2 regions of the Acidovorax cavernicola genome follow, and region 2 is predicted to be linked to the other one. Evidence: riboswitches for the same ligand, from Rfam matches in the RefSeq annotation. Region 2 holds a riboswitch; the other holds the start of a gene.

Region 1 (9,436 bases), on a different contig from region 2:
CGGCCACGGCGCGGGGGGTCGATTCGCCTTCTTCGGGGCGCAGATTCAGTTTGTCCATTTCACGACGATGTTTGCACATTCGTGGCGAGAACATCTTTTCGTGTCTTCCTACGATGGCTTTCCCCCTCTTTTTCTCCAACCGGACATCGAAGAAAGAAGCCATCGCATGAACTCGCGCCGACTCGGGCTGCTCACCGGCACCCATGCCGTCAACGACCTCTACCAGGGCCTCGTGCCCGCGCTGCTGCCCCTCATGGTGCTGGAGCGCGGCTACAGCTACACGGCCGTGAGCGGCCTGATGCTGGCGGCCACCGGGCTGTCGAGCGTGGTGCAGCCGCTGTTCGGCCTGTACGCCGACCGCCACCCGCGCGCCTGGCTGGTGCCGGTGGGCTTCCTGGTGGCGGCGCTGGGCGTGGTGCTGGCGGGCCTGAGCCAGAGCTACCTGCTGACCTGGATCGCGGTCGCGCTGTGCGGACTGGGCATCGCGGCCTACCACCCGCCGGCCACCGTGGCCGCGCGCGCGGCCGGCGGCGCCTCGCAGAAGGCGATGAGCGTGTTCTCGGTGGGCGGCACCATCGGCGCCTCGTTCGCGCCCGTGCTGGCGGCCACGGTGGTCGGTGGCGGCAGCCTGTCGCGCAGCTACCTGCTCGGCATTCCCGCGCTCGCGATGGGCGTGGTGTGGGTCGCGGCGAACGTGCGGCGTGGTGCGGCGGCCGGCACGTCGTCGGCATCGCGCGGCTCGAAGGCGGGCGCCCCGGTGCTCAAGCCCCACAACGACTGGCGCGCCTTCGGCCTGCTGGTGGCGACCATCGTGGGCTGGTCGATCCCGTACGTCACGGTGCTGTCGATGCTCTCGCTGCGCATCACGCGCGACCTGCACGGCACCAGCTTCCAGGGCGCCGCGGCGCTCACCGCTTTCACTGCGGCTGGCGCCGTGGGCACGCTGGCCGGCGGCTGGCTCGGCGACCGCATCGGGCGCATGGGCACGATCCGCTGCGGCTACCTGCTCGCGCTGCCGGCCATGGCGGGCCTCGTGCTCGCATCGACGCCCGGCATGGCGTTGGCCTGCACCGCGTGGCTCGGCATGAGCATGTTCCTGCCCTTCGCCGCGCAGGTGACGCTCGCGCAGGACTACCTGCCGCGCAACCCGGCCACCGCCAGCGGCATCACGCTCGGGCTCGCGCTCTCGGTCGGCGGGCTGGTGTCGCCGCTGTTCGGCATGCTGTCGGACGCACGCGGGCTCGGCACGACGCTCACGGTGGTGCTGTGCGTGCTGTGCGTCGCGACCGTGCTGGCCTTGCGGCTTCGCAACCGCACGGTGCAGGTGATGACGGGTGAGGCTGCGGCGGCCTGAGTTCGACCTCGCGCTCTGAGCAACAGACCACGGAAATCCGTGGGCGATTCAACGCCACGCGTCCCCTCTTTCACTGCCAGAATCGACGCAAGCTTCGACGTCGAGCCTGACAGAGCAGAAGAAGGAAAAGGACGCCATGCATCGAATCGCCGCCCAAGGTTGCAGCCTCGCCGCCGCCGGCCTGCTGGCCACGGCCGGTTTCGCGGCCACGCCGGGCGCACCGGCGGTACCGGCCACGGCGCCCGCCGTTGCGGCGAACCCCATCGCCAGCCTCGCCGAAGTCGAAACCGCCGTGCGCGCCTGGGCTGCTGCCTGGTCCGCGCGTGACGTGGAGCGCTACCTCGCGGCCTACGCGCCCGACTTCACCCCGGCGCGCGGCCAGACCCGCGAGCGCTGGGAGGCCGACCGGCGCGCCCGCATCACGGGCAAGTCGCGCATCAGCGTGGGCATCGAGGGCTTGGTGATCAGCATCCAGGGCACCTCCGCCAGCGCGCAGTTCCGGCAGGTCTACCGCGCCGATGCGCTGACCGAGACCGACCGCAAGACCCTCGAACTTCAGCGCGTGGGCCCGCGCTGGCTGATCCGCAAGGAGAGCGCGGGCACCTGACACGGACGCATTCGCGCCCCAATCCCCCTGTAGGCAAATGGTTCACGAAGATGTCACCACTTGCAACGATGCTGCAGCCTTCGACCTCCGAAAGCTGTGGCCGCCATGTTCCCCACCAAGACCGAGAAGGCACGCGACGAACTCCAGGCCGGGCAGCGCACGCTCAGCCAGCGTGAGCGCGCGCTGCTGCTGATGGCCGACGGCCGGCGCACGCTGACCGACTTCAGCCCCCTGTTTCCCAGCCGTGTCGAGGCCGAGCAGGCGATCCAGGGGCTGATGCAGCGGGGCTACCTGCAGGAGGCGCGGCCGGCCCCGGTGCCACCCGCTCCCGCCCCCACGCCCGTCCCGGCCGCGGAGCCGATCCAGGTCGCCACGTCGGCCGACAGCTTCGACGGCAAGCGCTCGCTGGCCACCACGCGCATGTTCCTGTTCGACATCTGCGAGCGCATGTTCGTGCGCCGCGACCCGCGCTTCGCCAACCAGATGCGCGACGCCCTGCGCGAGGCCCGCGACCGCGAGGCCATGCTGACCATCGCCGCGCTGATGCTCTCCGAGATCGAGAAGAGCGCCGGCCCCGAGCGCGCCGACTCGCTGCGCGAGCGCATCGACAAGCTGCTGCCGCCGGCCGAAACCGTGCACTGAGCCGTCGGGCCCGGCCGCTCGATCCACTACACTCGTCGGGTCAGGAGAGAGCCCCGCGCGACGGGGCCGCCGAAGGCGCAGGGGTTCCCCGAACGCTCAGGCAAAAGGACTGACAAGACGCCGGCAACCACCGGCGTTTCCTTGCTGGAGAGAGGCCACTGCACCCCGGGTGCAACGATGGCCCACCGAAGGAGCAAACCCCGATCGTGGGGCGAATCTCTCAGGTAAAGCGGACAGCAGGGGTGGCCCGTGGCGTTGCAGCCATGGATTTCGACTGCCCCTTTGGAGTGCCCCGTGGCTGCTTCTTCCGCTTCCGACGCTCAACTTCTCAAGACCCCACTGTACGACCTCCACGTGGAGCTCGGCGCCCGCATGGTGCCCTTCGCCGGCTACGCCATGCCCGTGCAGTACCCCGCCGGCCTGATGGCCGAGCACAAGCACACGCGCGACGCGGCGGGCCTCTTCGACATTTCCCACATGGGCCAGTTGCGCCTGGTCGGCCCCGACGCCGCCGCCGCCTTCGAGACCCTGATGCCCGTCGACGTGGTCGACCTGCCCGCCGGCAAGCAGCGCTACGGCCTGCTGCTGAACGACGAGGGCGGCATCCTCGACGACCTGATGTTCTTCAACGAAGGCAACGGCTCGCTCTTCGTGATCGTCAACGGCGCCTGCAAGGTGGCCGACCTCGCCCACATCCAGAACAGGATCGGCGCGCGCTGCGAGGTGCAGCCCCTGCCTGACCACGCCCTGCTGGCGCTGCAGGGCCCGCAGGCCGCCGCCACGCTGGCGCGGCTGTCGCCCGGCATCGAGCGCTTCGTGTTCATGACCGGCGGCGCGGTGCAGATCGGCGGCATTCCCGCTTTCGTCACCCGCAGCGGCTACACCGGCGAAGACGGCTTCGAGATCTCGGTGGCCGCCAAGGATGCCGAGGCGCTGGCCCGCCTGCTGCTCGCGCAGCCCGAGGTGAAGCCCGTCGGCCTGGGCGCGCGCAACTCGCTGCGGCTGGAAGCCGGCCTGTGCCTGTACGGCAACGACATCGACACCACCACCACGCCGGTCGAAGCCTCGCTCAACTGGGCGATCCAGAAGGTGCGCCGCGCCGGTGGCGCGCGCGAAGGCGGCTTTCCGGGCGCGGCCAAGGTGCTGGCCCAGCTGGCCGCCGTCGCCTCGGGCGCGGCCGGTCACACCGACCACGAGACGCTCACGCGCAAGCGCGTCGGTCTGGTGGCGCTGGAACGCATTCCGGTGCGCGACGGCACGCTGCTGCAATCGCTCGAAGGCCACGACATCGGCACCGTGACCAGCGGCCTGCTCGGCCCCACGGCCGACCGTTGCGTCGCCATGGGCTACGTGGCCGCCGCCTTTGCCGAGCCCGGCACGCGCGTGCAGGCCATCGTGCGGGGCAAGCCGGTGCCGATGGAAGTCTCGACCATGCCCTTCGTGCCGACGCGCTACTACCGCGGCTGATTTTTCAAGCGCCTCGCCGACCCGGCTAGGCTCTGCACCCCGATTCATTTTTTCCACGAGGAGTTTTTTCATGAGCATCAAGTACACCAAGGACCATGAATGGGTGGCGGCCGAAGGCGGCGCTGCCACCGTCGGCATCACCGTGCATGCGCAGGACGCGCTGGGCGACGTGGTGTTCGTCGACCTGCCCGAAGTCGGCAAGACCTTCGCGCAGGGCGAGGTTGCCGGTGTGGTCGAGTCGGTGAAGGCCGCCGCCGACGTGTTCATGCCCGTGTCGGGCGAGATCACCGAAGTGAACGAAGCGCTGCGCGCCGACCCGTCGCTGGCCAACACCGATCCGCTGGCAGCCGGCTGGTTCTTCAAGGTCAAGCTGAGCGAACCCGCACAGCTCGACGCCCTGCTGGACGCTGCCAGCTACGACAAGTTCGCCGCCGAATCCTGATCCGCTGAGTTCTTCAGCACCTTTGTCTTTTCCTCCCGAGCCCTCACCGCCATGCCGACGCCCGCCCTTCCCTCTTTGCAAGAACTAGAGAACGCCGAAGAATTCCTCGCCCGCCACATCGGCATCGATGCGGCGGACGAGGCGCGCATGCTGCCGGTGATCGGCTCGGAAACGCGCGCGGAGCTCATCGACGGCATCGTGCCGGCAGCCATCCGCCGCGCCCGGCCGATGCGCCTGCCCGCGCCGGTCACCGAGGCCGACGCGCTGGCCGAGCTGAAGGCACTGGCGTCGAAGAACAAGGTGTTCAAGAGCTTCATCGGCCAGGGCTACTACGGCACGCACACGCCGGGCGTCATCCTGCGCAACATCCTGGAGAACCCCGCCTGGTACACCGCCTACACGCCCTACCAGGCCGAGATCTCGCAGGGCCGCATGGAAGCCCTGCTCAACTTCCAGACGATGGTGTGCGACCTCACGGGCATGGCCATCGCCAACGCCTCGATGCTCGACGAGGCCACCGCCGCCGCCGAGGCCATGACGCTGGCCAAGCGCAGCGTGAAGAGCAAGAGCAACGTGTTCCTGGTGTCGGGCGACTGCCACCCGCAGACCATCGAGGTCATCAAGACGCGCGCCGCGCCGCTGGGCATCGAGGTCAAGGTGAGCACCGTGTCGGAAACGCTGCCGCACCTGATGGTGAGCGGCGAGTTCTTCGGCGTGCTCGCACAGTACCCCGCCACCACCGGCCACGTGCACGACCTGCGCCCGCTCGCGGGCCACGCGCACCAGTGCGACGCCGCCTTCATCGTCGCGGCCGACCTGCTGGCGCTCACGCTGCTGGTCGCACCCGGCGAGTTCGATGCCGACATCGTCTGCGGCACCACGCAGCGCCTGGGCATGCCCCTGTGCAACGGCGGCCCGCACGCCGCCTACCTGGCCTGCCGCGATTCGTTCAAGCGCTCGCTGCCGGGCCGCCTGGTCGGCGTGAGCGTCGACACGCACGGCCAGCCCGCCTACCGCCTCGCGCTGCAGACGCGCGAGCAGCACATCCGCCGCGAGAAGGCCACCTCGAACATCTGCACCGCACAGGTGCTGCCGGCCGTGGTCGCCAGCATGTACGCCGTGTACCACGGCCCCGACGGCCTCACGCGCATCGCGCAGCGCGTGGCCGTGCTCACCGCCATCCTCGCCAAGGGCCTGTCGCAGATGGGCCGCGAGCCGGTGAACACCACCGCCTTCGATTCGCTGACGATCCGCACCGGCGACGACACCGCCGCGATCATCGAACGCGCCCAGGCCGGCGACGTCAACCTGCGCCAACGCCTGCAGCAGCACCTTGGCATCTCGCTGGACGAGACCACCACGCGCGCCGACATCGAGACCCTGTGGGCGCTGTTCGTGCCCGCCGGCACCGCGATGCCGCGCTTCGACGACCTGGCCGCCCACACCACGCCGCTGATCCCCGACGATCTGCGCCGTACCAGCGCCTTCCTGACGCACCCGGTGTTCAACACCCACAAGAGCGAAACCGCGATGCTGCGCTACATCCGCAGCCTGTCGGACAAGGACCTCGCGCTCGACCGCAGCATGATCCCGCTGGGCAGCTGCACCATGAAGCTGAACGCGACCAGCGAGATGATCCCCATCACCTGGCCCGAGTTCGCGAACATCCACCCCTTCGCGCCCGCCGACCAGCTGCAGGGCTATGCCCAGCTCGACGCGCAGCTGCGCGCCTGGCTGTGCGAGGCCACCGGCTATGCGGGCATCAGCCTGCAGCCCAACGCGGGCTCGCAGGGCGAGTACGCAGGCCTGCTGGCCATCAAGTCCTTCCACGAAGCCAAAGGCCAGGGCCATCGCAACATCTGCCTCATTCCCTCGTCGGCCCACGGCACCAACCCGGCCAGCGCCCAGATGGTGGGCCTGCAGGTGGTGGTGACGGCCTGCGACGCGCAAGGCAACGTCGACATGGACGACCTCAAGCGCGCCTGCGAAAAGCACAGCGAGCACCTGGCCGCCGTGATGATCACCTACCCCAGCACGCACGGCGTGTTCGAGACCCGCGTGAAGGAACTGTGCGAGCTCGTGCATGAGCACGGCGGCCGCGTGTACGTCGATGGCGCCAACATGAACGCGCTGGTCGGCGTGGCCGCGCCGGGCGAGTTCGGCGGCGACGTGAGCCACCTGAACCTGCACAAGACCTTCTGCATTCCGCACGGCGGCGGCGGTCCGGGCGTCGGTCCGGTCTGCGTGGTGGAAGACCTCGTGCCCTACCTGCCGGGCCATGCGACGGCCGGCGTGCCCTCGAACGGCGTCGGCGCCGTTTCTGCAGCGCCGCTGGGCAATGCAGCCGTGCTGCCCATCAGCTGGATGTACTGCCGCATGATGGGCGCCAAGGGCCTGCAGGCCGCGACCGAGACGGCCATCCTGAGCGCCAACTACATCAGCGCCCGCCTGAAGGACCACTACCCCACGCTGTACGCGAGCCCCAACGGCCACGTCGCGCACGAGTGCATCCTGGACCTGCGCCCGCTCAAGGACACCAGCGGTGTCACCGCGGAAGACGTGGCCAAGCGCCTCATCGACTACGGATTCCACGCACCCACGCTGAGCTTCCCCGTGCCCGGCACGCTGATGGTCGAGCCGACCGAAAGCGAGCCGCTGGCCGAGCTCGACCGCTTCGTCGACGCGATGATCGCCATCCGCGGCGAGATCCGCCGCGTGGAAGAAGGCGTCTGGTCGAAGGACGACAACCCGCTCAAGCACGCGCCGCACACCGCCGCGAGCCTGCTGGGCAGCGAGTGGAGCCACCCGTACTCGCGCGAACTCGGCGCGTTCCCGCTGGCCGAACTCAAGCAGGCCAAGTACTGGCCGCCGATCGGCCGCGTCGACAACGTCTACGGCGACCGCAACCTGTTCTGCAGCTGCGTGCCGGTGGGCGACTACCAGGAAACCGAAACGGCCTGACGACAGCGGCAGTCGTGCCCGGCGCATGAACCCGGACGAAGTCGCATCGCTCAAGGCGCGCTGGCGCGGCTGCGTCTGGGCCCACACGCTGAGCGATGCCGAAGGCGCGGCGCTGCTGCCGCAGTTGCGCTTTGCCGAGCTGGCCGCGGGCCAGCCCATCTGGCACCGGGGCGATGCGGCCGACCACTGGGTCGGCATGGGGCGCGGCAGCATGAAGCTGTGCACCACCTCGGCCTCGGGCAAGCCCGTGACCTTCATGGGGCAGGCCTTCAGCTGGGTCGGCGAGATCGAGCTGATCCGCGACATCCCGCGCCTGTGCGACGCCGTCGCGCTGTCCGACGCGGTGATCATCAAGATGCCCAAGGCCGCGTTCTTCCACCTGCTGGGCACGAACCCCGCCTTCAATCGCTTCGTGCTGACGCTGCTGAGCGAACGGCTCACGCAATCGATGGTGCTCACGCTGTCGGACCGCACGCTCGATCCCGTGGCCAAGGTGGCGCAGAGCCTGGCCTCGCTGTTCAGCCCGTCGGCTTTTCCGCCGCGCTCGCTGGAGCTGCAGGTGTCGCAGGCGGAGCTGGCGATCTACTGCAACATGTCGCGCCCGCGCCTGAACGCGGCGCTGAAGCAGCTCGAAGCCGAGGGCCTGCTCACCCTCGGCTACCAGGTCGTCACGCTGACCCGGCTCGACGCGCTGCGCAGTTACTGCGGCGCGGCGTCGGCGGCCAGCGGCAGCCACACGCGGCCCGAAACCGCATAGGCGTTGACGGCGGTGATGCCAGCCGCGGGTGCGCCCGAGGCCGGGGCCCAGACGTACTGCGGATGCGTCGCGAACAGTGCCACGCCCAGTTCGTCACCCGGCTGCACGCGGGCGGCCACGCCGCCGAGCGCCACACGCTGACGACCCGTGGGCACGGGCACCACCTGGTCGGACAGCAACGCCACCTCGCCGCCACGCTTGCGCAGCGCCAGACCCACCAGCGCGACGCCCGGCCCGGCCTGCCCCTGCACGTCGAGTTCGGCTTCGGGCACGCCGGCCAGCACGGCGCCGGCTGGCACGGACGCCAATGCGACGAAGCGCGGCGCCGCCGTGCCGGCAGGCACTTCGGTGCGCGGCAATGCGGCGCTTGCGTTCAGCGCGATCGGCATCGCGCCGCGATACGCCGTGCCGTCGTCCAGCGCGACGCACGTGGCCGGCACCGACGACAGTCCGGCCGTCTCGTCGCGCAGCTTGGCATCGAGCCAGCGCGCCATCGTGTCCATCGCATCGAGGTCGCCGCAGCGTGCCGGCTTGTCGCGCTGGCCGGCGCGCGGGTTCACGTGGCCCGCGCGCAGCACCATCAACCGCACGTCGCCGCCACCCGAAGCCAGCTGGCGCCAGTTGCGCAGGCCGTCGCCCATGTCGAACAGCACGTCTTCGCTGGCTTGCACCACGAGCGCATCGACGCGTCGCATCGGTTGCCCGGCCCAGCTCGCGCCCGAGGGGCCGTGCGTCTGGTACGCATCGCGCAGGCGCGGTGCGTCGGCGCCGAGATCGGACCATGCCCAGGCGCCGGGCTTGGGCGCCTGCTCGCACAACGGCCGCAGCAGGCCGCCGTCGCGCACCTTGCCGCGCTGGGCCATGAAGCATTCGAACTGCACGAAGCCCTGCTTCAGCACACCCTGCGGCGCCAGCGCGTGCTGCAGGTCGTACCAGGTCATCGACGGGATCACGGTGGTGATGCGCGGCTCGCGCTGCGCCAGTTGCATCTGGTAGCCGCCGCCGTACGAACCGCCGATGCTGCCGATGCGCGGCTTGCCGTCGGCGCCCTTGCGCAGTGGCAGCTCGCGCTCGGCCCAGTCGATCAGGCTGCGGATGTCGGCGATCTCGGCCTGCGGGTCCATGATGCGGCTGTCGCCGCCGCTGTCGCCATGGCCGCGGTGGTCGAAGCTGATGACCGCGTAGCCACGCGACACCAGCGTGGGC
Region 2 (9,436 bases):
GCGCATGGCTTCGAGCACGGCAAAAGTGGTCAGGAATGTACGATCGCGATCAATGCGCGGATCAGTCACTCCAGCCGGGATGTCCGAATTGGCGGCCAGATGCCAGACATGAGCAACAGGTGCGCCAACCTCTTGGATTGCAGCCGACAAGGCCTCAAGATCGGAGCAGTCCACCTGCCGAAAAATGAAAGAAGGATTGCTGTCGAATTCCGCCACCAGCTCACGCCGTCCACGCGACAAATCATCCAGGGCCAGAACGGCGCTACCTTCTTGAAGCAGACGGCGTGTCAGGTTGACAGCGACAAAACCAGCGCCACCAGTGATCAGGTGCAATTTCATTGGGATCTCACAATAGGAAGGCCTTGGGTGACAGCAGACCTAAAGAGCTAGAAATTGCTTGTCCAGGCCGGCATGTCAGATGCTAGAACTTGAGCGTTCCCAGCAGGGAGGGATCTGTCAGGTGACTCTGGCGAAGGTATTGCGCCAGGATGTGCATGAGCGACTGATGCACATCCTCGACGACACCATAGTTCTGCGCATCCACGTGAAGACTGACGTCGGCGAGGCGAGCTGCATCGCCACCCGCAAACCCGGTCATGGCAATCGTTGCCATCTTCATCTCACGCGCCGCATTGAGCGCCTTGATGATGTTGGGCGAGGCGCCGGACGAGCTGATCGCGATGAGGACGTCTCCTTCGGACGCCATGGACGTCAACTGGAACGAGAACATCTCGTCGGGGCCGATATCGTTGACGATCGCGGTAATCAATTCGACAGCGGACGAGAGGCTGTTCACCTTCGGCTTCAGCCAGCTGTTGCTGCGAACGCCTTTCATGCAATCGCAGACCAGGTGGTTGGAAATGGCTGCCGACCCCCCGTTGCCGCATGAAAAGATCATCTTTCCTTGGGCTGCGCGCTCCGCAAGAAGGCGCCCGGCGGCAGCCAGCGCCCCACGATCCACCGTCTTGGCTGCAGCGTTGATTCTTTCGAAATACGCATCCGCGTACAGCCCAGCATCTGGTATCTGGTGTTCTGGAAAGAATGTAGGCATAAAAATTCGGGGGTAGGAGTTATAAAAATATTGAGTGGCAGACAGATCCGATGGCTTTGACTACCCCTTTGAAACAGCCGCGAATAGTCGATCCGCAGCATTCGTCGTCTTCTTCTATTCGAAAAATTCCGCCTGCTTCATCGAAAGCCCGGCGCTGTCCTTGGCTGAAAGTGCCGGGGCCTGCCCGACATCCGGCCATGCAATGCCGAGAGAGGCGTCACTCCACAAGATGCATCGCTCATGCGCAGGCGCGTAGTAGTCGGTCGTCTTGTAGAGAAAATCTGCCGTGTCGCTCGCGACCAGGAATCCGTGCGCGAAGCCAGCGGGCACCCACAGCTGCCGGTGATTGCTTGCAGTCAACTCCACACCGACCCACTTCCCGAAGGTGGGCGAAGACCGACGGATGTCCACGGCCACATCGAACACCGCGCCGCGCACCACGCGCACGAGTTTGCCCTGCGGTTGCTGGATCTGATAGTGCAAGCCACGCAGCACGCCCTTCGTCGATCGCGAATGGTTGTCCTGAACAAATTCGACATGCCGCCCGACAGCCTCGTCGAACGCTTTGCCATTGAAACTCTCATAGAAGAAGCCGCGTGCATCGCCGAAAACCTTCGGCTCGATGATCAAAACGTCAGGGATCTCGGTTTGGATGACCTTCACGAGCGAATCTCCTCGGCCAGCAGGTGCTTCAGGTACTTTCCGTATCCATTCTTCTGCAGCGGTGCGGCGAGCTTTTCGAGTTGTTCGCGGTCGATGAAGCCATTGCGCCATGCGATTTCTTCAGGACACGCGATCTTCAGCCCTTGCCGATGCTCGAGCGTCGCAATGAACTGCCCTGCTTCGAGCAGGCTCTCGTGCGTGCCCGTATCCAGCCACGCGTAACCGCGCTGCATGATCTGCACGTTCAACTGATCGAGGTCCAGATACGCCTGATTGACTGCCGTGATCTCCAGTTCGCCTCGTGCGCTCGGCTTCACGGCCTTGGCAATGTCGACGACCTGGTTGTCATAGAAGTACAGGCCGGTGACGGCGTAGCTGCTCTTGGGCTGGGTAGGCTTCTCTTCGATGCTGCTGGCCTTGCCGTTGGCATCGAAGGCCACCACGCCATAGCGCTCCGGGTCGTGCACGTGGTACGCGAACACGGTTGCGCCGCTCTGCTTGGCATCGGCGTCCGACAGCAGATGCACGAAGTCGTGCCCATAGAAGATGTTGTCCCCCAGCACCAGCGCACTCGGCGAGTTCCCCACGAACTTGTCGCCGATGATGAACGCCTGCGCCAGGCCATCGGGACTCGGCTGCACCGCGTACTGCAGGTTGATGCCCCACTGGCTGCCATCGCCCAGCAGTTGCTGGAAGCGCGGCGTGTCCTGCGGCGTGCTGATGATCAGGATGTCGCGCATGCCGCCGAGCATCAGGGTGCTCAGCGGGTAATAGATCATCGGCTTGTCGTACACCGGCAGCAGTTGCTTGCTCATGGCGAGCGTGGCCGGATGCAGGCGGGTGCCGGAGCCGCCGGCGAGGATGATGCCTTTGCGTTGCGTCATGGAGTCTCTTCTTCTGTGGGGTCCGTGAAAATCAGTCTGCTCTTGCTCTGTCAGAGAGCCATCAGAGCGTCTCGCGCAGCATGCGCGCCACGCCTTCCTGCCAAGGCGGCAGGCGCAGGCCGAAGGTGGTCTGCAGCTTGGTGGTGTCGAGCCGCGAGTTGTGCGGCCGCGTCGCGGGCGTCGGGAAGGCGCTGGTGGGCACGGCTTCGACAGCCTGCGGTCCTGCCTTGAGTTCGACGCCGGCCTGCTGCGCCATCTCGAGCACGAAACGCGCGTAGCCGTGCCACGTGGTCTCGCCGCCGGCGATGGCGTGGTACAGCCCGGCCTTGGCCGGGTCCTGCAGGGTCGCGCGGATGGCGTGTGCGGTGATGTCGGCCAGCAGTTCGGCGCCGGTCGGTGCGCCGAACTGGTCGTCGATGACGGTCAGCTTGTCGCGCTCCTTGGCCAGGCGCAGCATGGTCTTGGCGAAGTTGCCGCCGCGTGCGGCGTAGACCCAGCTGGTGCGAAAGATCAGGTGCCTCGCGCAGTGCTTGGCCACCAGTTGCTCGCCCTCGAGCTTGGTCTGGCCGTACACGCTGAGCGGGCCGGTCGCGTCATCTTCCTTCCAGGGGCGGGTGCCGCTGCCGTCGAAGACATAGTCGGTGGAGTAATGCACCATCAGCGCGCCGATCTGCTGCGCGGCCTCGGCCACCACGCCGGGCGAGGTGGCGTTGAGCTTGCGCGCGAAGTCGGGCTCGCTCTCGGCCTTGTCGACGGCAGTGTGCGCGGCGGCATTGACGATCACGTCGGGGCGCACCGCCAGCACCGTCTCGGCCAGCTGCTCGGGACGGCTGAAGTCGGCGTGGAAGTCGGTGCTGTCGAAGTCCAGCGCGACCAGCTCGCCGAGCGGCGCGAGGCTGCGCTGCAGCTCCCAGCCGACCTGTCCACCCTTGCCAAGCAGCAGCAGCTTCATGCGCCAGCCTTCGCCGTGGCGTCGTACTGCTTCTCGACCCACTCGCGGTACGCGCCGCTTTGCACGTTGCGCACCCAATCGCCGTTGGCGAGGTACCACTCGACGGTCTTGCGGATGCCGGTGTCGAAGGTCTCGGCCGGCTTCCAGCCGAGTTCGCGTTCGAGCTTGCGTGCGTCGATGGCGTAGCGGCGGTCGTGGCCCGGGCGGTCCGTGACGTAGGTGATCTGTTCCTTGTACGGCTTGCCGTCGGCGCGCGGGCTCAGCTCGTCGAGCAGCGCGCACACGGTGTTGACGATCTCGATGTTGGGCTTCTCGTTCCAGCCGCCGACGTTGTAGGTCTCGCCCAGCGTCCCGGCTTCGAGCACGCGGCGGATGGCGCTGCAGTGGTCCTTCACGTAGAGCCAGTCGCGCACCTGCATGCCGTCGCCGTACACGGGCAGGTTCTTGCCGGCCAGTGCGTTGACGATCATCAGCGGGATCAGCTTCTCGGGGAAGTGGAACGGGCCGTAGTTGTTCGAACAGTTGGTGGTGACCACCGGCAGGCCGTAGGTGTGGTGCCAGGCGCGCACGAGGTGGTCGCTGGCGGCCTTGCTGGCCGAGTACGGGCTGTTGGGCTCGTACTTGTTTTCTTCGGTGAAGGCCGGGTCGGTCTTGGAGAGCGAACCATAGACCTCGTCGGTCGACACGTGCAGGAAGCGGAAGGCCGCCTTCTGGTCGGCCGGAAGGGCGTTCCAGTAGCCGCGCACCGACTCGAGCAGGCGGAAGGTGCCGAGCACGTTGGTCTGCACGAAGTCTTCCGGGCCGTGGATCGAGCGGTCGACGTGCGATTCCGCGGCAAAGTTCACGACGGCACGCGGTTTGTGTTCGGCCAGCAGGCGGTCGAGCAGCGCGCTGTCGCCGATGTCGCCCTGCACAAAGATGTGATTCGCGTTGCCCTTGAGCGATGCGAGGGTCTCGAGGTTGCCCGCGTAGGTCAGCTTGTCGAGGTTCACGACGGGCTCGTCGCCTTGCGCGATCCAGTCGAGCACGAAATTGGCGCCAATGAAGCCTGCGCCGCCGGTCACCAAGATCATGGGGTTCCCTGCCTGTAGAAAAAAGTTTGCTTTACGGAAAATTAACAGTCAATTATCCCATCGGCGCGCAGTGCCGATGTACAGGGGTTGGCCGCCTTGCGGACCCCGCCTACAATCGCCCCCACTGCAGGAGAGCGGGCTTCCACGGAGGCCCTACCGAAGGCGCAAACTCCCATAAACGCTCAGGTCGGCCCGACGAGGTTCCAGGAAGAAATCAGGAACTTCGGCAAGGGGTCAGTACTGCAAATCATCGATACGGCCGTCTGGAGAGCCGCCACGCCATGTGGCGCACCGAAGGAGCAAACCCGCTGCGGGTGCAGCAGGGTGAATCTCTCAGGTACCGAGGACAGGGGGAGCGGCAACTTGGACAGCGGTCGTCCAGTTGCTTGCTATTTGTTCAATAGCACTCCACGCCCGCCGTTCAAGCGCTGCAAACTCAAAGGTACTTGAAATGCGCGTGATCGTTCTTGGCGCCGGCCTGCTCGGCGTGACTTCGGCTTACTACCTCCAGCAACTCGGCCACGAAGTGACCGTGATCGACCGGCAGGCCACCCCGGCCGCCGAAACCAGCTTCGCCAACGGCGGCCAGATCTCGGTCAGCCATGCCGAACCGTGGGCCAATCCGAGCGCGCCGCTGAAGGTGCTGCAATGGCTCGGCAAGGAAGATGCGCCGCTGCTGTTCCGCATCCGCGCCGACATGCGCCAATGGCTCTGGGGCCTGCAGTTCCTGCGCGAATGCACCCCGGCGCGCACCCGCCATAACATCGAACAAATCGTGCGTCTTGGTACATACAGCCGCGACATGTTGCAGCAATTGCGTCGAGACACCGGCCTGAGCTACGACCAGCGCACGCAAGGCATCCTGCACTTCTATACGACGCAGAAGGAATTCGACGGCGCCCTCGCGCCTGCCGAGCAGATGCGAGCCCTGGGCTGCGAACGCCAGGTGATCTCGGCCGACGAGGCCATCCGGATCGAACCCGCCCTCGCCCACATCCGCCCCCAACTCGCCGGCGCCACATACACCGCCGAAGACGAGTCGGGCGACGCCAACCGCTTCGCGCGCGAACTCGTGAAGCTGGCCGAGGCGGCCGGCGTGAAGTTCCTCATGAGCCACACGGTGACCGCGCTGCGCGAAGCCGGCGGCAGCATCGACCACGTCGAGGCGACCGACAGCGAAGGCCGCTTCCAGCGCATCCGCGGCGACGCCTTCGTGCTCGCGATGGGTTCGCTGAGCCCGCTGTACGCGGCGCCGCTGGGCATCCGCCTGCCGATCTACCCGGCCAAGGGCTACTCGGTGACGCTGCCCGTGAAGGACGCCTCCAAGGCCCACCAGGTCTCGCTGACCGACGATGAATACAAGCTGGTGTTCTCGCGCTACACGTCGGAATCGGGCGACCGTCTGCGCATCGCCGGCACGGCCGAACTCAACGGCTACGACCGCGACCTGAACCGCGTGCGCTGCGAAGCCATCGTGCGGCGCGTCGAAGAACTGTTCCCCGGCGCCGGCGACACCGAGCGCGCCCAGTTCTGGACCGGCCTGCGTCCCGCCACGCCGAGCAACGTGCCGCTGATCGGCAAGACGAAGCTGCCGAACCTGTTCCTCAACACCGGCCACGGCACGCTCGGCTGGACGCACGCCTGCGGCTCGGGCAAGTCGATCGCACGCATCGTGAGCGGACTGGCGCCCGAGGTCGACTTCACGTTCGCCGGCATGCCGGCGCCCGCGTCGCGCGCCGTGCAGCCCGCTCTGGGCTGACACGGCACCCGCCCTGGGTCATGCCTTGAACGTGACCCAGGGCTTGAGCCGCACGGCGCAGCGAATCAGCCCCGCACTTTCCTGCGCATCGATCACCGCGCCGATCGGCTTGTAGGCCTGCGGCGCCTCTTCGATGCGGCGCTCCTCGCGCAAGGTCACGCACTGCCAGCTGGCGTTCTCGTCGCCCGGCGCGGGCCGCATCGCGCGCACTTCCTGCCGCCGCATGCGTCGGCCGGCGCCATGGCTGCACGACCACAGCCAGTCCTCGTGGCCCAGTCCGGTCGCCAGGTACGAGTGATCGCCCATCGAGCCCGGGATCAGCGCGAGATCGCCCGCGTGCGCCGGCGTCGCGCCCTTGCGATGGATGTTCATTCCGTGCTCGCGCAGCACCACGTTGTGCGGCACGTCGACCACCAGCGCCGACGCCGTGGCGCCCAGCAGCTCGGCGAAGTCCTTGCGCACCAGCTCGGCCAGCACGACGCGGTTGGCCCACGCATAGCGCGCAGCCACGCCCATGGCCTCGAGGTACTCCTGGGCCAGCGGCCCGGTCAGCCCGTACAGCCCACTCTTCGGATGGCGCAACCCCTGCGGCCACTCGGCCCGCGCCCGGTCCATCCAGCGACCGCCGACATGGAACCCGATGTCGCGCGAGCCGCTGTGGATCATCACCACGACCTCGCCGGCCTTGAGCCCTGCGCGATAGGCCGCATGCCGGTCCATCACCTGGTCGACCACCTGCAGCTCGACGAAGTGATTGCCGCTGCCCGGCGTGCCGAGGCACGGGTCGCGGAAGACCTCGTGGCGCGCGCCGGTGTAGGCCGACGGTGCGTGTCGCGACCGCCCGCCGAAGCTCGCCAGGCCGATGCACGCGCCGATCTCGGCATGCAGCCGGTCGCGGTCGCACGCCGCCCAGAGCCCTTCACCGCGCACGGCATCCAGGAACGCCGCCGGCCCTTCGTCGAACAGCGCGCGAAACGCCGCCGTGTGCACCGGCACGTCGCGCCCGTTGTCGAGCAGGCTGCGCGTGAGCCGCGCGAGCAGCTGCGTCTTGTGCGGCGCCACCTGATCCAGCGTGAGGCCGGTGGTCAGCAGGCGCATGCCGCAGTTGATGTCGGTGCCGACCGCGGCGGGAATGACGAAGTCGCCATCGGTGGCCACGACGCTGCCGACCGGCGCGACCGATCCCGGATGGAAGTCCGGTGTCGCGCAGGCCTTGCACACGCCGTGCTCACTATCGGGCGAGCGCACGCTGGCGAAGGCCAGCAGCTGGTTCACGGCCTTTTCTTCCAGCGGCAGGCTCTGCGGCAGAAGAACGGTCGCCTGCGCGGCCTCGTTGCGCAGGTGATAGATGCCGTCGCGGTAATCGACGGCGATGTTGGCGCGCGAGAAAGCGCGCTGAAGTCTCGAAAAATGACGGTTGGTGGGGCTGCCCATGGCTGCAATTCCATTCGGGGAAACCGTGTCGGTTTCCGGGCCCCGGTCACATCGCGTGGCGGGGCGAAAGAGATCGACCGCGCGCCTCGGGGCACGCGGATCACTCTTTCTTGCAGCAGCAGAGATTCAAGAAAGCGGGCGGATTCTATCGACGCAGGCCGCTCGCGAAAACAGCGGGCGGGGCGCTGCGTCGTTTTTTCCCGTCAGTCCGGCGCAGTGAACACCGTCAGCACGCCCGTGTAGCCATACAGGTGATGGCGCGCGATCTCGCCGGCGGCGAAGAAGCCGACCAGCGGCACGTCGCCCAGCGCATGTCGCACGATCTGCAGTTCGGCGCCCGGCGCGCCGAAGTGCGGGCCGCCGCGGCCGGAGCAGCTCACGTACACCGCGCCGGCGATGCGCCGCGCGGGGTGCGGTGCAGCCTCGGCCTCGCCGGCCGCCACGGCGCGCGCGGTGGCCAGGGTCTGCTCCTCGGGCTCAAGTTCTTCGCGGATCTCGGCGCAGATGCGCATGAGGTCGGCGCGCGCCGCCTGCGCATTGCGGCGGCAGAAGCTCATCCGCATGCCGGCCTCGGCGTTGTCGGCGATGGCAATGCCGCGTCGCGTGGGATCCAGGCCGATGATGTGACGCACCAGCACGTCGGCGCCCAGGTCGCCGGTGCGGCGGATACCGTCGCTGCCCGCGTCGGCCAGGCCGACCAGCGTGTTGCGCACGGCGTCGATGGCTTCCTGCGGCCGGTCGAGCGACACCTGCAGGTCGGCCAGCAGCACGTCGAGCGCCGGCTCGCCGTCGAGCGCGAGCAGCAGGTTGCCATCGGCCTCGGTGATCTCGCGCTCGCGCGCGCCACCGGTGCGCAGCGGCTGGCAGCCTTGCGTGACACGCGACACCAGCCGCACGCCCTCGCCGAACACCACGCCGGACAAACCGCCCGAGAACACACCGCCCGCCGCCCCGTGACCGCGGATGTTGCCGTTGCCGCCCACCGCGAACTGCAGCGCCCCGCCGCGGCCGGACGAGAGCCCGCCGAACAGGTAGCCGGTGTCGGTGCGGCCCGCCATCTCGCCGATGAGCTCGCTCAGGTCGGGCGTCGCGGGGTCGGCGTGCACGAGCGCGGTGTGGGCCTCGAAGCCGCTCATTTCGGAGCTGCCCAACGGCGCCACGCCCGAGAACACGCGGTACTGGTCGCTGGGCAGCGCGCACAGCATCAGGCTCAGGCCGGGCTCGTCGAAATACTCGGCGTTGTTGGCCGCGACGCCGATGCCGACCGTGCCCGACCAGTCAGTGACTTCGGGCAGCTCGGCGCCCAGGTGATCGAGGATCTCCTGCGCGTCGCTCGCGTAGTGGTCGGTGATGTACAGCAGCCCGAGCGTCGGATTGGACGCGTAGTCGGGCAGCGCCATCTGTGCGCGCAACTGGGCCAGCACGAGGCCGGCGGCCATGCGCCATTGCGGGTGGGTGGCATGGCCGGTGGGAAACAGTTTCATGGTGCGTACCGACCCGTGCGTCGTCTGTCTGGAAAGGTGGCGGTCAGAAGGTGTGAATGAATCCGGCGTGGCCGAGCAGCCCGCCCAGGCGCGCGCCATCAAGGCGCAAAGCGCAGCCATAGCTCGGGCTATGGCG

The links. Region 2 has a riboswitch for glycine ahead of D3H34_RS25310 (D-amino acid dehydrogenase). Riboswitches for the same ligand answer to the same signal wherever they lie in the genome.
Region 1: linked by a shared signal. The riboswitch ahead of gcvT (glycine cleavage system aminomethyltransferase GcvT) and the one ahead of D3H34_RS25310 (D-amino acid dehydrogenase) in region 2 are both predicted to bind glycine.

The regions. Positions count from the first base shown of each region.
Region 1 covers NZ_QXMN01000004.1:76,469-85,904, reverse strand. The annotation lists gene D3H34_RS06355 (AraC family transcriptional regulator) at 1-58, opposite strand, end outside; gene D3H34_RS06350 (MFS transporter) at 167-1,354, shown strand; gene D3H34_RS06345 (L,D-transpeptidase Cds6 family protein) at 1,491-1,961, shown strand; gene D3H34_RS06340 (hypothetical protein) at 2,067-2,603, shown strand; glycine riboswitch at 2,635-2,725, shown strand; glycine riboswitch at 2,738-2,850, shown strand; gene gcvT (glycine cleavage system aminomethyltransferase GcvT) at 2,898-4,070, shown strand; gene gcvH (glycine cleavage system protein GcvH) at 4,141-4,512, shown strand; gene gcvP (aminomethyl-transferring glycine dehydrogenase) at 4,564-7,473, shown strand; gene D3H34_RS06320 (Crp/Fnr family transcriptional regulator) at 7,499-8,230, shown strand; gene D3H34_RS06315 (alpha/beta fold hydrolase) at 8,173-9,436, opposite strand, start outside.
Region 2 covers NZ_QXMN01000043.1:14,313-23,748, forward strand. The annotation lists gene D3H34_RS25280 (SDR family NAD(P)-dependent oxidoreductase) at 1-339, opposite strand, end outside; gene D3H34_RS25285 (D-sedoheptulose-7-phosphate isomerase) at 422-1,051, opposite strand; gene rfbC (dTDP-4-dehydrorhamnose 3,5-epimerase) at 1,166-1,714, opposite strand; gene rfbA (glucose-1-phosphate thymidylyltransferase RfbA) at 1,711-2,598, opposite strand; gene rfbD (dTDP-4-dehydrorhamnose reductase) at 2,660-3,550, opposite strand; gene rfbB (dTDP-glucose 4,6-dehydratase) at 3,547-4,623, opposite strand; glycine riboswitch at 4,741-4,831, shown strand; glycine riboswitch at 4,877-4,983, shown strand; gene D3H34_RS25310 (D-amino acid dehydrogenase) at 5,075-6,382, shown strand; gene D3H34_RS25315 (RtcB family protein) at 6,401-7,816, opposite strand; gene D3H34_RS25320 (FIST signal transduction protein) at 8,020-9,300, opposite strand.